DNA from 2 places in the Ewingella allii genome. Region 2 is predicted to be linked to the other one. Evidence: predicted binding sites of a transcription regulator. Region 2 holds the regulator's gene; the other holds the start of a gene.
What was found. The regulator PhoB, encoded in region 2, activates phosphate uptake and scavenging genes when phosphate is short. The targets are predictions, from matches to a motif close to CTGTCATAAAACTGNCNNAT.
Positions count from the first base shown of each region.

Region 1: the regulator PhoB is predicted to act here: its motif matches at 1,951-1,970, upstream of acuI (acrylyl-CoA reductase (NADPH)).

Region 1 covers NZ_JAWUDN010000008.1:157,094-164,690, reverse strand. The annotation lists gene csrD (RNase E specificity factor CsrD) at 1-1,867, opposite strand, end outside; gene acuI (acrylyl-CoA reductase (NADPH)) at 2,126-3,103, shown strand; gene msrP (protein-methionine-sulfoxide reductase catalytic subunit MsrP) at 3,272-4,273, shown strand; gene msrQ (protein-methionine-sulfoxide reductase heme-binding subunit MsrQ) at 4,293-4,895, shown strand; gene aroQ (type II 3-dehydroquinate dehydratase) at 5,137-5,589, shown strand; gene accB (acetyl-CoA carboxylase biotin carboxyl carrier protein) at 5,623-6,090, shown strand; gene accC (acetyl-CoA carboxylase biotin carboxylase subunit) at 6,102-7,451, shown strand; gene SBO83_RS17075 (YhdT family protein) at 7,517-7,597, shown strand, end outside.
Region 2 covers NZ_JAWUDN010000002.1:319,293-326,889, reverse strand. The annotation lists gene sbcC (exonuclease subunit SbcC) at 1-10, opposite strand, end outside; gene sbcD (exonuclease subunit SbcD) at 7-1,245, opposite strand; gene phoB (phosphate response regulator transcription factor PhoB) at 1,472-2,161, shown strand; gene phoR (phosphate regulon sensor histidine kinase PhoR) at 2,277-3,602, shown strand; gene brnQ (branched-chain amino acid transport system II carrier protein) at 4,124-5,443, shown strand; gene proY (proline-specific permease ProY) at 5,598-6,995, shown strand; gene ggt (gamma-glutamyltransferase) at 7,188-7,597, opposite strand, start outside.

The sequences.
Region 1 (7,597 bases), on a different contig from region 2:
CCTGCCCGCCATGAATGCCCTTTTCTAACAGTACTGCCCACTCTTCTTTACTGCGCACGCCAGAAGCGAAAACCTTGGCTTGTGTTCCTTCACAGGCGCTAATCAGGCTTTGTACGAACAGCTGATTTTCAATTCTTTTGTCGATATCGCGAATCAATCCCGGGTGCAGTTTCACCCTTTCAACCGGGAAAGTTTTCAAATATGAGGTGCTGACCACGGTAAGCCCGGCTTGAGAAACAGCAAGACGGCAGCCCATTCCTTGTAGCAGGCGGACAACGGGCCGTAATCGCTCGGTATGTTGACAGAGATCTGCCTCTGCAAGTTCAATCAGAATGCGATTACGCTGCTTTTTTTCGCATTGCAGCAAGGTATCGCGCAACCAGCGGACAAAAGAGCGCTGCAATAATGAATCAACCGTCAGGTGAAATGCCAACGTTTCGTCCGGCCAGCGCGCCAGTAACGGAATTATCTGAGAAAGCATTTGGCGATCATAGCTTTGCGACATGCCAAATTGCACCACCAGCGGCATAAACTCGGCAGCCAGCAGCTCTTGCTCGCCATCAAAGATGCGGCGCTGAATTTCACGATGATCCAGCTTGCGGTCTTTGGTAAAGCTGCCTTTATGATAAAGACGCGGCCCGCCGCGCGATAGGGTATTTTCCAGTAGCGTGCGCCATTTAACGCTGCCGCGCCCTTTTTCAGGCACTTTGCTGTCATAAACCAGCCAACTGTTACTTCCCTGAAAGGCTGCGTTGCGCGTCGCCTGCTCGGCGTGGTCCATCACCTCTTCCGCCCGCTGACCAAAACGATAAGCACTGATACCTATATATAGAAGGGCATCGCGATCGATATTGTTAGAGGTTGGCAGCGCGCCGAGCGCATTGACCAGTTGGGCCGCCATCACCTCTGCTTCTTTTAAAGTGCGGTGAGGCAGTAACACGGCACAATCGCTGTGGAAATAGCGCGCCAGCAGGGCATCGGAGTAGCGCATGACAAAGGTTGAGAGCAGATTGACCATCGCGGAACGCAGTTCATCAACGTGCCCCTGCCCGTGGATTTCGCGCAGCGTGTCGAAGTCAGGCAGTCGCAGCAGCATAACCACGCCGTGCGCGCCCTTTTCTTCAAGCTGAGTCGCCAATTGATTGTCGAAAAACAGCCGATTACTCAGGCCGGTCTGGGCATCTTGCTGGGCAAATGCACGAATTAGCGTGTCGACCCGGCTGCGTTGCTCGCGGGCCTCGGCCAGATCTGCCATCAGTAAATCAATGGCGCTACTGGCAAAAGGCGGCCATTCGGAGACATCGCCGTGGCGAATATTCTCCCGCTCGCCGCGAAGAATGCGCTGGGCGCGCTCTTCCAGTCGTTCCAACCCAGCCGTCTCTTTGCGCAGCCAGCGGAAACTCATCAGCACCACTACAATCATCAAAATAATGGCGAAGCTAATGGTGATGGTCGAGCGCAGCGAATGGGTGTAAGTGGTGATGGGGTCTACATACACCACGTGCAGCGCCATCGACGGGTGCTGCATTAGCGGCAAGGTTGTCTCGGCATAGTCGGGGTAGCCGCTGTCCCACGCCGCGTGTAAATCGGCGGACTCGCGATATTCTCGCAGCGGTTTGTTATTTTCCAGCAGAGTGATGTTTGAAATATCCAACATACGCATCGCGGTGGGCATCCAGCGCTGTGCCTCATCAGGCGTATGTTGTAGAAGAGATTGGTCGAAAGTGGTCGCCAGCGCCCGCAAATGCTGCTCGGTGCCCTGCTTGCTGAGATAAACAAAACTAAAAGTCACGCCGAGCAGCATCAGCAACATAGCTACTGCAACCAGCATGGAAATAAGCGCGGTGAGTCTGTTAGTAAATCGCATCCTTGTGCCTTACCTGAAACCTATAAATGAAGGAGGCAAACCAGAGAATATTCCTTCATTGTCAGGCCGCCGTTTAAACGCCGCTATCATAAAACATAAGCGTGTCAGATCCGGTAAAGATTTATGCAAAATTGTGCCTAAATTTGCACTCAGTGGCACCGTTTTTGTCTCATATCAGTCCCTATCCCCCCTATTGCGTTATATTCATAGCATAGCAACTGCATAAACAATCAATTGATAAATCTTATGGAGCTCAAAATGCGCGCACTTTTATTACAGCAAGACGCAGGCCAGACCCTTTCCAGCGTAGGTGATATCAGCATAGATGATTTGCCGGAAGGCGATGTGGTGGTCGATGTTGACTGGTCGAGCCTCAATTATAAAGACGCAATGGCAATCACCGGCACGGGGAAAATTATCCGCCAATTCCCGATGGTGCCCGGCATCGATTTCGCCGGTCGGGTCATTAGCAGTGAAGACTCACGCTTTAGCGTGGGTCAGCAGGTGATCCTCACTGGCTGGGGCGTGGGCGAAAACCACTGGGGCGGGCTGGCAGAAAAGGCGCGCGTAAAAGGTGATTGGCTGGTGCAGCTGCCGGAAGGTCTGGACTCGCGCCACGCGATGATTATCGGCACCGCCGGATTCACCGCCATGCTCTGCGTGATGGCTCTGGAGGAAGGCGGCGTGCTACCCGACAGCGGCAAAGTGATTGTCAGTGGTGCCAGCGGCGGCGTGGGCAGCACGGCGATCACCCTGCTGTCGACCCTCGGCTATGACGTGGTGGCGATCAGCGGGCGCGCCAGCAATACCGAATATCTCAAGCAGCTCGGCGCGAAAACCGTGCTGTCGCGCGAAGAGTTCAGCAAAGAAGGCCGGGCGCTGGATAAACAGCTGTGGGCCGGCGCCATCGATACCGTCGGCGACCACACGCTGGCAACCTTGCTGTCGCAAACGGTCTACGGCGGTACGGTGGCGGCCTGTGGTCTGGCGGGGGGTTACCAGCTTCCCACCACGGTGATGCCATTTATTCTGCGCAACGTTCGCCTGCAAGGGGTAGATTCTGTGATGTGTCCGCTGCATCGTCGAATGGACGCCTGGGAGCGCCTGACCCAGACTCTTCCCGCTTCGTTCTATGAGCAAGCCGCCACGGAAATCAGCCTTGAACAAGCGCCAGCGGCGGCCGCCGCAATTATGGCTAACACCATTACGGGCCGCACTTTGGTCAAGGTGCGCTAAAAGCTAAGCCAATCAGCAGCGCAGGAAAACTCTCCCTGCGCTGCTCGGTTCCCTTCTCCTCTGAAATTTCGTATTTTCCCCAGTCCTCTCGCCAAAAATCGATTTAACAGCCATTCTTAAACCAGAATCCTCAGTAACAATAATGATTAAGAAATTCTGGAGTACGCCATGAACAATCCCCGCAAACTGACTGAGGCAGACGTCACGCCTGAAAGCATCTTTCACGACCGTCGCAAAGTATTGCAGGCATTGGGCCTGAGCGCCGCGGCGCTGGCTCTGCCCCAGACCGCCAAGGCCGACATCTCATCTTGGTTCAAAGGCCACGACCGACCAAAAGCCCCGCCGGGGAAACCTTTGGATTTCACCAAGCCTGCCGCCTACCAAAATGACCTGACGCTGACGCCAGAAGATAAAGTCACCGGCTACAACAACTTTTATGAGTTTGGTCTGGATAAAGCAGACCCAGCCGCTAATGCGGGCCAGTTGGTGACCTCGCCGTGGAAAATCGTGATTGATGGCGAAGTGGGCAAGCCGATCACCCTCGATATGGATGACATCATGAAACGCTTCCCGCTGGAGCAGCGTATCTACCGGATGCGCTGCGTCGAGGCGTGGTCAATGGTGGTGCCGTGGATTGGCTTCCAGCTGAGCAACATCATCAAGCTAGCCGAGCCGACCGGCAATGCGCGCTTTGTGGCGTTTAAAACCTTATATGACCCGGAACACATGCCGGGCCAGAAAGACCGCTTTATCGGCGGCGGGCTGGATTACCCTTATGTTGAAGGGCTGCGGATGGATGAAGCCATGCACCCGCTAACCATGCTGACCGTCGGCGTCTACGGCAAGGCCCTGCCCCCGCAAAACGGCGCGCCAATTCGCCTGACCGTGCCGTGGAAATATGGCTTTAAAGGCATCAAGTCTATCGTCAATATCAGCCTGACCAAGAACCAGCCGCCGACGACATGGAACCAGATTGCCACCAATGAGTACGGTTTCTACGCCAACGTGAACCCGCACGTCGACCATCCGCGCTGGTCACAGGCCACCGAGCGTTTCATCGGCTCTGGCGGTATTTTGGATGTTAAACGCCAGCCGACGCTGCTGTTTAATGGCTATGGCGATCAGGTGGCGTCGCTGTACCGCGGCCTCGATTTGCGCGTGAACTATTGATGATTTTGAGGGAAATGCGATGCGGCGTTTAAGCCTGACACAAATTAAATGGCTAAAGGTGGTTATCCATCTGGCGGCGTTCCTGCCCTTTATTTGGCTGATCTTGTCGATTAATCAGGGCTGGTTCAGTGCCGATCCATCTAAAGATATTCAGCATTTTACCGGTAGGATGACTCTGAAATTGCTGCTGGCGACGCTGCTTATTACCCCCGTTGCGCGTTATGGTAAACAGCCGCTGTTGATGCGCGTGCGCAGATTAGTGGGTTTGTGGTGCTTTGCGTGGGGAACGCTGCATCTTCTCAGCTATTCGTTCTTAGAGTTGGGCATTAACAATTTGGCGCTGCTGGGCAGCGAATTGATTTCGCGGCCCTATCTGACACTGGGCATTATCAGCTGGATAATCCTGCTGGCGCTGGCCTGCACCTCGACATTGTGGTCGCAGCGTAAGTTGGGTGCGAAATGGCAGACATTGCACAATTTAATTTATGTTGTCGCCATTTTGGCACCGATTCACTACATGTGGTCAGTGAAAATTATCTCGCCACAACCCATCATCTACGCGGCAATTGCAGCGATCTTGTTAGCATTACGCTACAAAAAATTCCGCCAATGGCTGCGTTAACGGGCTTAACTTTTCTGTGTTCTACCCCGCATAATCCCACAGTCTAAACCCTCAGTAGCATTCTGAGGGTTGATTATCTTCGCTGATAAGACCAGTATTTAGCTGCGAATTGCCACGATATCATTATAATGCCCGACCTCATGCTGATGAGCAGGGTAGATTTGCCGCGAAATAGGTGACAAATCGGTGACATCAGGGTATTTTCTACAATCTTTGTCTAATTGCCGGAGATAGGCTCACAATGGCGCATAAGTTTGACATTTTGCTTCTAAACGGTCCTAACCTGAATTTGTTAGGGACGCGTGAGCCTGAAACCTACGGCAGCACTACGCTCAACGATATAGTTAAAGGTTTGGAGCAGCAGGCAGCCGCCGCAGACGTAGCGCTTAGCCATCTGCAATCCAACGCAGAGCACCTCCTGATTGATAGAATCCATCAGGCACGCGGAAACACTGATTTTATTTTGATCAATCCCGCAGCCTTTACCCATACCAGCGTAGCGCTACGCGATGCGTTGCTGGCAGTACAGATCCCGTTTATCGAGATCCACCTGTCGAATGTTCACGCCCGCGAGCCGTTCCGGCATCACTCCTATCTATCTGATATCGCAGTGGGCGTTATCTGCGGACTTGGCGCAGATGGCTACCATTTTGCTTTACAGGCAGCGGTTAACCGCTTGTCTAAAACCCATTAATTTTTTTCGCAAAAAGAGTACGGAATCACACCCATGGATATTCGTAAAATTAAGAAACTGATCGAACTGGTTGAAGAGTCAGGCATTTCTGAACTGGAAATTTCTGAAGGCGAAGAATCAGTACGCATCAGCCGTGCAGCACCTGCGCAAGCTTACCCAATGATGCAACAAGCGTACGCAATGCCTGCGCCACAACAGCAACCGGGTCTGGCTGCTGCAGTTGCACCAGCGGCGGCGCCAGCTGAAGCCGCACCGGCTGCGATCAGCGGACACATCGTTCGTTCACCGATGGTGGGTACTTTCTACCGCACGCCAAGCCCGGACGCGAAAGCCTTCGTGGAAGTCGGCCAGAAAGTTAACGCAGGTGATACCCTGTGCATCGTTGAAGCAATGAAAATGATGAACCAAATCGAAGCAGACAAATCTGGCGTGGTTAAAGCCATTCTGGTGGAAAGCGGCCAACCGGTTGAATTCGACGAGCCGCTGGTCGTCATCGAATAACGAGGCGTACCATGGTAGATAAAATTGTTATCGCGAACCGCGGCGAGATCGCGCTACGTATTTTGCGTGCCTGTAAAGAGCTGGGCATCAAAACGGTAGCCGTGCACTCAACTGCCGACCGCGACCTGAAGCACGTACTGCTGGCAGATGAAACCGTCTGTATCGGTCCTGCACCTTCAGTAAAAAGCTATCTGAACATCCCGGCAATCATTGCTGCAGCTGAAATCACTGGCGCGGTGGCTATCCACCCTGGCTACGGTTTCCTGTCCGAAAATGCCGACTTCGCTGAACAAGTTGAACGCTCTGGCTTCATCTTCATCGGCCCGAAAGCTGAAACTATCCGCCTGATGGGTGACAAAGTTTCCGCCATCGGCGCGATGAAAAAAGCTGGTGTTCCTTGCGTACCTGGTTCTGACGGCCCGCTGGGCGAAGATATGGACCAAAACCGTGCCTATGCAAAACGCATCGGTTACCCGGTCATCATCAAAGCCTCTGGCGGCGGCGGCGGTCGTGGTATGCGCGTAGTTCGCAGCGACAAAGATCTGGAACAATCCATCAACATGACCCGTGCGGAAGCCAAAGCGGCTTTCAACAACGACATGGTGTACATGGAGAAGTACCTGGAAAACCCACGCCACATCGAAATTCAGATTTTGGCTGACGGTCAGGGCAACGCGATTTATCTGGCAGAACGTGACTGCTCCATGCAGCGTCGTCACCAGAAAGTTGTCGAAGAAGCGCCAGCACCGGGCATCACGCCTGAGCTGCGTCGTTACATCGGCGAGCGTTGTGCGAAAGCGTGCGTAGACATTAACTATCGCGGCGCGGGTACCTTTGAGTTCCTGTATGAAAACGGCGAGTTCTATTTCATCGAAATGAACACCCGTATTCAGGTTGAGCATCCTGTGACTGAAATGATCACCGGCGTTGACTTGATCAAAGAGCAGCTGCGTATCGCTGCCGGTCAGCCGCTGTCGATCAAACAGGATGAAGTACGCATTCAGGGCCACGCGGTCGAATGTCGTATCAATGCTGAAGATCCAAATACCTTCCTGCCAAGCCCGGGTAAAATTACCCGCTTCCACGCTCCTGGTGGCTTTGGCGTGCGCTGGGAATCGCATATCTACGCTGGCTATACCGTGCCTCCGTACTACGATTCCATGATCGGCAAACTGATCACTTACGGTGAAAACCGTGACGTGGCGATTGCCCGCATGAAAAACGCATTGGCTGAACTGATCATCGACGGCATCAAAACCAACGTTGATCTGCAAATGCGCATCATGAGCGACGAGAACTTCCAGCACGGTGGAACCAACATCCACTATCTGGAGAAGAAGCTCGGATTGCAGGAAAAATAAGACCGTACCTTGCGTACTCTCTTACCAAGGCCGGATATTCCGGCCTTTTTTCATTTGGGACTTTTATGATGAAGACTCAAGACACTGACCCACGTTTTCGACAAGCCAATCGCGAAGCGCGCTGGGCCTTTGGGCTGACGCTGGCC
Region 2 (7,597 bases):
GAATTTTCATTGTGCGCCGTCCTCCGCTGACTCGCCGCTTTGTACTTGTTCTACGATTTGCGCGAACAGGGTGCGCATTCTGCTTTGGCGGCTTTCATCGACTTCGCTTTCCAGTGCCAGACGGCGCTCGAAAACTTCGCTGACGCTCAGCTCGCTCAAGGTCTCTTTTTCCTGCTGAGAAATGCTGTTCAGCCGCTGCTCTTTGCTGCGGCGCAGCAGCACCACTTCCACCGGCAGGTCGGCGGTGAGAGCCTGAATGCGGCGTTGAATATCGCTCAGGTAGTCCTGCGTGGCGACCTCGATATCCAGCCACACCGGCTGGTCGCGGGCGGCGTCGGTAAACTGTTTCAGCTGCTGTTCAATCTCGGCCAAAGAGCCCTTGATCATCTGCATCGGCTGGAATTGCGGGATCTCCAGCGTGTCGATGCTGTTTAACTGGTCGCCGGTGAAATCCAATAAATAGACGCTTTTCACCTTACTCAGCTCGTCGAAGCTCAGGGCAATCGGCGAGCCGCTGTAGCGAATATGCTCGGTTTTCGCCACGCACTGGGCGCGGTGAATGTGCCCAAGGGCGACATAATCCACCGGCGGGAAAGCCTGCGCCGGGAAGGCGTCGAGGGTGCCGATATAAATGTCGCGCACCGAGTCCGAGGTGCTGACGCCGACGGTGGTCAGGTGGCCGGTGGCAATAATGGGCAGAGGCAGGCCCAGTTTCTGGCGTTCGGCCTGCGCTGCCTGATACAGCGCGTCATAGTGCGCGGCGATGGCTTCCTGTAACGCCAGCTGCTTGTCGCTGCCGGACTGCCCGGCCTGACTGGCAATCAGGTCGCGCGGGCGCAGGAAGGGGATGGCGCACAGTACCGCGCCCGGCGTGCCGTCGCGATGATTTAAGGTCAGAACCTGCTGGGATAAGTCTTCGCCCACGGTGGCAATTACGCGGGTATTCAGGCAGGAGAGCAGCTCGCGGGACTCATTCAGCGTGGCGACCGAGTCGTGGTTACCCGCCAGCACGATCAGCTGGCAGCCGGTACTTTGCAGATCGACCACAAAACGGTTGTACAGCTCGCGAGCATAGCTCGGCGGCGAGCCGGTATCAAAGATGTCACCTGCCACAATCACGGCGTCAACCTGATGGCGCTCCACCTGTTCTATCAACCAGCGCAAAAACGCCTGATGCTCGGCGGCACGGCTTTTGGTGAAGAAATACTGGCCTAAGTGCCAGTCTGAAGTGTGGATCAGGCGCATGAAACTCCCGTTGTTGGTGTGCTGCAACAGTTTGCCGCAAAGTATAAACGTCAGGCTGGGGGCTGTCCTCGCTAAATCAGGCGGATTTCAACGACATGACGCATTAATGAAGGCTTAGCTACACTTAGTTTGGCTGCTGAGCGATTTTCATAAAAATGTCACAAAACTGACGCATAATCCCCTCCGCAATCAAACAATGATCGCTAACCTTTTGGCAGGACCTACGATGGCTAGACGTATTTTAGTGGTTGAAGATGAAGCTCCGATCCGTGAAATGGTGTGCTTTGTACTGGAACAAAACGGCTACCAGGCAGTGGAAGCAGAAGATTTCGACTCGGCAGTAGCCCGGTTGATTGAGCCATTCCCCGAGCTTATTTTGCTCGACTGGATGTTACCGGGCGGTTCCGGCATTCAGTTTATCAAACATCTCAAACGCGAAGCGCTAACGCGTGAAATCCCGGTCATGATGCTGACAGCCCGTGGCGAAGAGGAAGACCGAGTGCGCGGTCTGGAAGTGGGCGCGGACGACTACATCACCAAGCCTTTCTCTCCGAAAGAGCTGGTGGCGCGTATTAAAGCCGTAATGCGTCGAATTTCCCCGATGGCGGTGGAAGAAGTGATCGACATGCAGGGGCTGAGCCTCGACCCGTCCTCTCATCGCGTTATGGCGAACGAGCAGGCGCTGGACATGGGGCCGACAGAATTCAAATTGCTGCACTTCTTTATGACGCATTCTGAGCGGGTTTACAGCCGTGAGCAGTTGCTGAATAACGTCTGGGGCACTAACGTTTATGTTGAAGATCGCACGGTAGACGTTCATATTCGTCGCTTGCGTAAAGCGTTAGAAACCAGCGGACATGACAGAATGATTCAAACGGTACGTGGAACGGGTTACCGGTTCTCTACCCGTTACTGAGTCATTTATACCCTTGATACTTCAGGATGTCTGGGCGCAAGGCCGCGCTCGGTAACCCCATGATTTTGGGTATAGTATGTAGGGGCCTTTCGGCTCGCCGCAGCGGAGAATCTGTGTGTTAGAACGTCTGTCCTGGAAGCGTCTGGCGGGGGAACTGTTTCTGTTCTGTCTGCCAGCATTGATCATCGGTATTTTCTTCGGCCATTACGGATGGCTGCTATTTGCGTCGCTGCTGGCGGCGCTGGGCTGGAACTATTATAACCAGCTTAAACTCTCTCACTGGCTGTGGCTCGATCGCAGCATCACCCCACCAAATGGCCGCTGGAGCTGGGAACCGCTGTTTTATGGGTTGAACCAGATGCAAATGCGTAACCGTCGGCGGCGGCGTGAACTCGGTCAACTCATCAAACGTTTTCGCAGCGGGGCAGAGTCTCTGCCCGATGCCGTGGTGCTGGCGACCGAAGAAGGCAATATTTTCTGGTGTAACGGCTTGGCTCAGGATTTGTTGGGATTCCGCTGGCCGGAAGATAACGGGCAGCATATCTTCAACCTGCTGCGTTACCCCGAGTTTCGCAGTTGGATTCAGAACCGAGAATTTAACCGCGCGCTGAATTTGCAGCTCAATAATGAGCACTACGTTGAGTTCCGCGTGATGCCTTATTCCGAAGGTCAGCTGCTGATGGTGGCGCGTGACGTCACCCAAATGCGTCAGTTGGAAGGGGCGCGTCGCAACTTCTTTGCCAACGTCAGCCATGAGCTGCGCACGCCACTGACCGTGTTGCAGGGCTATCTGGAGATGATGGAAGACGCCAAGCTGGAAGAGCCTTTCCGCAGCAAGGCGCTGGACACCATGCAGGAGCAGACGCGACGCATGGACGGACTGGTGAAACAGCTGCTGACGCTGTCTCGCATCGAAGCAGCCACCAACATTGATCTCAATGAGAAGGTGGATATGCCGCTGATGATGGGCATGCTGGAGCGCGAGGTGCAGACTTTAAGTAATGGTCGCCACGAGATTGTGTTCCGCGTAAACGACAAGTTGCAGGTGTTTGGCAATGAGGATCAGCTGCGCAGCGCGGTGTCTAACCTGGTGTATAACTCGGTGAACCACACGCCGACTGGCACGCGCATTGAAGTCAGCTGGCAGCAAACGCCGCTGGGGGCGCAGTTTCAGGTCAGTGATAACGGGCCGGGCATTGAGCCACAGCACCTGCCGCGCCTGACGGAGCGCTTCTACCGCGTCGACAAAGCGCGATCTAGACAGACGGGCGGCAGCGGGCTGGGGCTGGCAATCGTTAAGCACGCGCTCAGCCACCACAACTCAAAGCTGGATATCATGAGCGAAGTGGGTGTCGGCACGCGATTTATGTTTACCCTGCCACAGCGTCTGGTGGTGCCAGCCAGTTCCGCTACGCCGGGCAAAGTGAAAGATACGAAGTAATATTCTGCTGGCATGAATGTTAAAAAATAAAAGCTGCTCATCGGGCAGCTTTTTTCTTTTATGCCAGAGGCTTACCCCAGCCTGCCAATCAGTAGCTCAACCTTTCATTAACACCTTATAAACGTACGGGAAACGACCCGTTCTTGGCGATTTCGCGCAGTTTTAGCGGCAATAGTCTGTATCTTGTGCTTAATTTGATGAATAATCATACATATCATGTTTTGCATATCTCTAGTGACTTAGTGATATGCACTGCTTTTTGGTAAAAGTCTGGTCTAAGGCTCTGCTTTTTGGATCTCGGCTTGCCTTTTCACGACATAAACGTTTACCTTACCGCCCGCTGTCGCTGAACTATTCCTGAATTACAACATTTCATCTGCATATCATCAGGCATTTTAGGCTTCTTTCTCTCCTCGAAATGGCATTGTCAGGCGGTTATCTCGCTCATTGACGTTATAACGAAAGAACAGGCGTTAGCATCGGTCACTTTATTCATTTGAACAGGCAACACGACACCAATCATGAGTACTCGTTTATCAAGCAAAGATATTTTGGCGTTGGGCTTTATGACCTTCGCCTTATTCGTCGGTGCCGGGAATATCATCTTCCCGCCGATGGTCGGTTTACAGGCCGGTCCCGCAGTCTGGTGGGCGGCGGCAGGGTTTATGATAACCGCCGTGGGCCTGCCGGTCATGACCGTGATTGCACTGGCTCGTGTGGGTGGTGGTGTTGACGCGCTGAGCTCGCCGATTGGCCGCGCCGCGGGCATTTTGCTGGCTACGGTTTGCTATCTGGCCGTCGGGCCGCTGTTCGCCACGCCGCGTACTGCCACCGTCTCTTTTGAAGTCGGGATCGCACCACTAACCGGCGACGGCCCGCTGCCGCTGTTCATTTATAGCGTCGTTTACTTCGCGCTGGTGATTGGTATCTCCCTCTATCCGGGCCGCCTGCTGGACACCGTGGGCCACTTCCTCGCGCCGCTGAAAATGGTCGCGCTGGGCGTTTTAGGTCTGGCCGCCGTGTTGTGGCCAGCGGGGCAGAGCATGCCTGCTGCCGAAGCCTACCAGCACGTGCCTTTCTCCAGCGGTTTCGTCAATGGTTACCTGACGATGGATACGCTGGGCGCGATGGTGTTTGGTATTGTAATTGTTAACGCGGCGCGCTCTCGCGGCGTGTCTGACGCCAAGCTGCTGACTCGCTACACTATTTTGGCGGGCCTGATTGCCGGTGTCGGCCTGATGCTGGTCTACCTCAGCCTGTTCAAGCTGGGCGAAAATAGCGCCTCGCTGGTGCCTGACGCCACTAACGGCGCGGTTATTCTGCATGCTTATGTCGAACACACCTTCGGCGGCGTGGGTAGCTTCTTCCTTGGCGCGCTGATTTTCATCGCCTGTATGGTGACGGCGGTGGGCCTGACCTGCGCCTGCGCGGAGTTCTTCGCCCAGTATCTGCCACTCTCTTACCGCTCGCTGGTGTTTATCCTCGGCCTGTTCTCTATGCTGGTGTCGAATCTGGGCCTGAGCCATTTGATTCAGATTTCTATCCCGGTGCTGACGGCGATTTACCCGCCTTGTATCGTGCTGGTGGTGCTGAGCTTCACCCTGCGCTGGTGGAATAGCACCACGCGCATCGTGGCACCGGTAATGGTGGTTAGCCTGTTGTTCGGACTGGTCGATGGCGTTAAAGCCTCGGCTCTGGCTGATATCATGCCAGCCTGGACTGCGAATCTGCCGCTGGCGGCGCAGGGCCTGGCATGGCTGCCACCTTCGCTGGTGATGCTGGTTCTCGCTGGGATTTACGACAAGATTAGCGGACCGCGCAGCGTGACGGCTCATCAGTAAATGACATTGGTGGTTCACTGGCGTCACGTTTCAGTCATATAATTGCGTTTGAAGAATGTTTCGCCAATCAGGCCACGGAAAACCCTTCCGTGGCTTTTTCATTGGTTTGAGTCCCTCATCAGCCTTGATGAACAAAAGAATTGGATAAATTCACATGCAGCAATCAGTTGAGAAAGAGCCGCCAGCGACTAAGTTAAAGCGCGGCCTGACTACCCGACACATTCGCTTTATGGCGCTCGGCTCGGCCATCGGCACCGGTCTGTTTTACGGCTCGGCGGACGCGATTAAGTTAGCCGGGCCAAGCGTGTTGCTGGCCTATCTGGTCGGCGGGATCGTGGCGTTTATCATCATGCGCGCGCTGGGTGAGATGTCGGTTAACAACCCGCAGAGCGGCTCGTTTTCGCGCTACGCGCAGGATTATCTCGGGCCTTTGGCGGGTTACATCACCGGTTGGACCTACTGCTTCGAGATTTTGATTGTCGCCATCGCCGACGTCACCGCCTTCGGCATCTATATGGGCGTCTGGTTCCCCGAGGTGCCTCACTGGATTTGGGTGCTGAGCGTGGTGCTTATCATCGGTGGCATCAACCTGATGAGCGTCAGAGTTTTCGGCGAGTTGGAGTTCTGGTTCTCCTTCTTCAAAGTGCTGACCATCATCATCATGATTGTGGCGGGCTTCGGCATCATCATTTGGGGTATCGGCAACGGCGGGCAGCCTACCGGGATTCACAATTTGTGGAGCAACGGCGGCTTCTTCAGTCAGGGGATTATGGGCACCATTCTCTCGCTCCAGCTGGTGATGTTTGCCTACGGCGGGATTGAGATTATTGGTATCACCGCCGGAGAAGCTGAAGATCCGAAGCAGTCGATTCCGAAAGCCATTAACTCCGTGCCGTGGCGCATTCTGGTGTTCTACGTGGGCACGCTATTTGTGATTATGTCTATCTTCCCGTGGAATCAGGTCGGGACGCAGGGCAGCCCGTTCGTGCTGACTTTCCAGCACATGGGCATCACCATTGCTGCCGGTATTTTGAATTTCGTGGTGATCACCGCCTCGCTTTCAGCGATTAACAGCGACGTGTTTGGCGTGGGTCGCATGCTGCACGGCATGGCGGGTCAGGGCCACGCGCCGAAGATGTTCAGCAAGGTGTCCCGTCGCGGCATTCCCTGGGTCACGGTGTTGGTGATGATGGCGGCGCTGCTGGTGGCGGTGTATCTCAACTACATCATGCCGGAAAACGTCTTCCTGGTTATCGCCTCGCTGGCGACCTTCGCTACCGTGTGGGTGTGGATTATGATTTTGTTCTCGCAAATCGCCTTCCGCCGCAAACTGAGCAAACAGCAGGTGAGCGAGCTGGAATTCCCACTGCGTGGCGGGGTGTTTACCTCGGTTATCGCGATTATCTTCCTGTTCTTTATCATTGGCTTAATCGGCTACTTCCCGACCACGCGCGTGTCTCTTTACGCCGGGCTGGTGTGGGTCGCCGTGCTGCTGATCGGTTACGCGTTTAAACGCCGTAACGACCGTAAGAAGCTGGCGGCGCAAAGCTAAGCAAGCACTTACATCCGTTAAAAGAAAAGCCCCGCGCTCACATAAGCTCGGGGCTTTTTCATATTTATGTTTAACCAAAATCATTCGCGCTGTATCAAGGCGGCAACTGCCCGAAGCCTCAGGAGCTTACATCAGTCAGTGACTGGGGTGAGGACAGGCAGCCAACCGCCGAGACGGTGCGAAGGATGCAGATTAATAGCCGATGGCGGCGCCCGCCGGGCGTCTCACATCATTCGCGCCATACAGATAGCCTTCACGCACTTTGCCCGACACAGCCGAGTCATTGCCCGAGTTAGCCGGCGTCACGCCAACCGCACCCGGCAGGCCGACCATAATCAGCTCGGTCGCGCCCCACGGGGTCTGCTCAACCATCTTGTAGCCCATCTTGGCCAGAATGTTCAGACTGTCGGCTGAAACGCCTCGCTGCTCGTAATACACCTCATCCGGTAGCCACTGGTGGTGGATACGCGGCGCGTCAACGGCTTCCTGCGGAGGCATGCCGAAATCAATCACGTTGAGGGCGGTTTGCAGGGTGATAGTGATGATGCGTGAACCACCCGGTGAACCCAGAACCATGAAGATCTTGCCGTCTTTGGTCACCA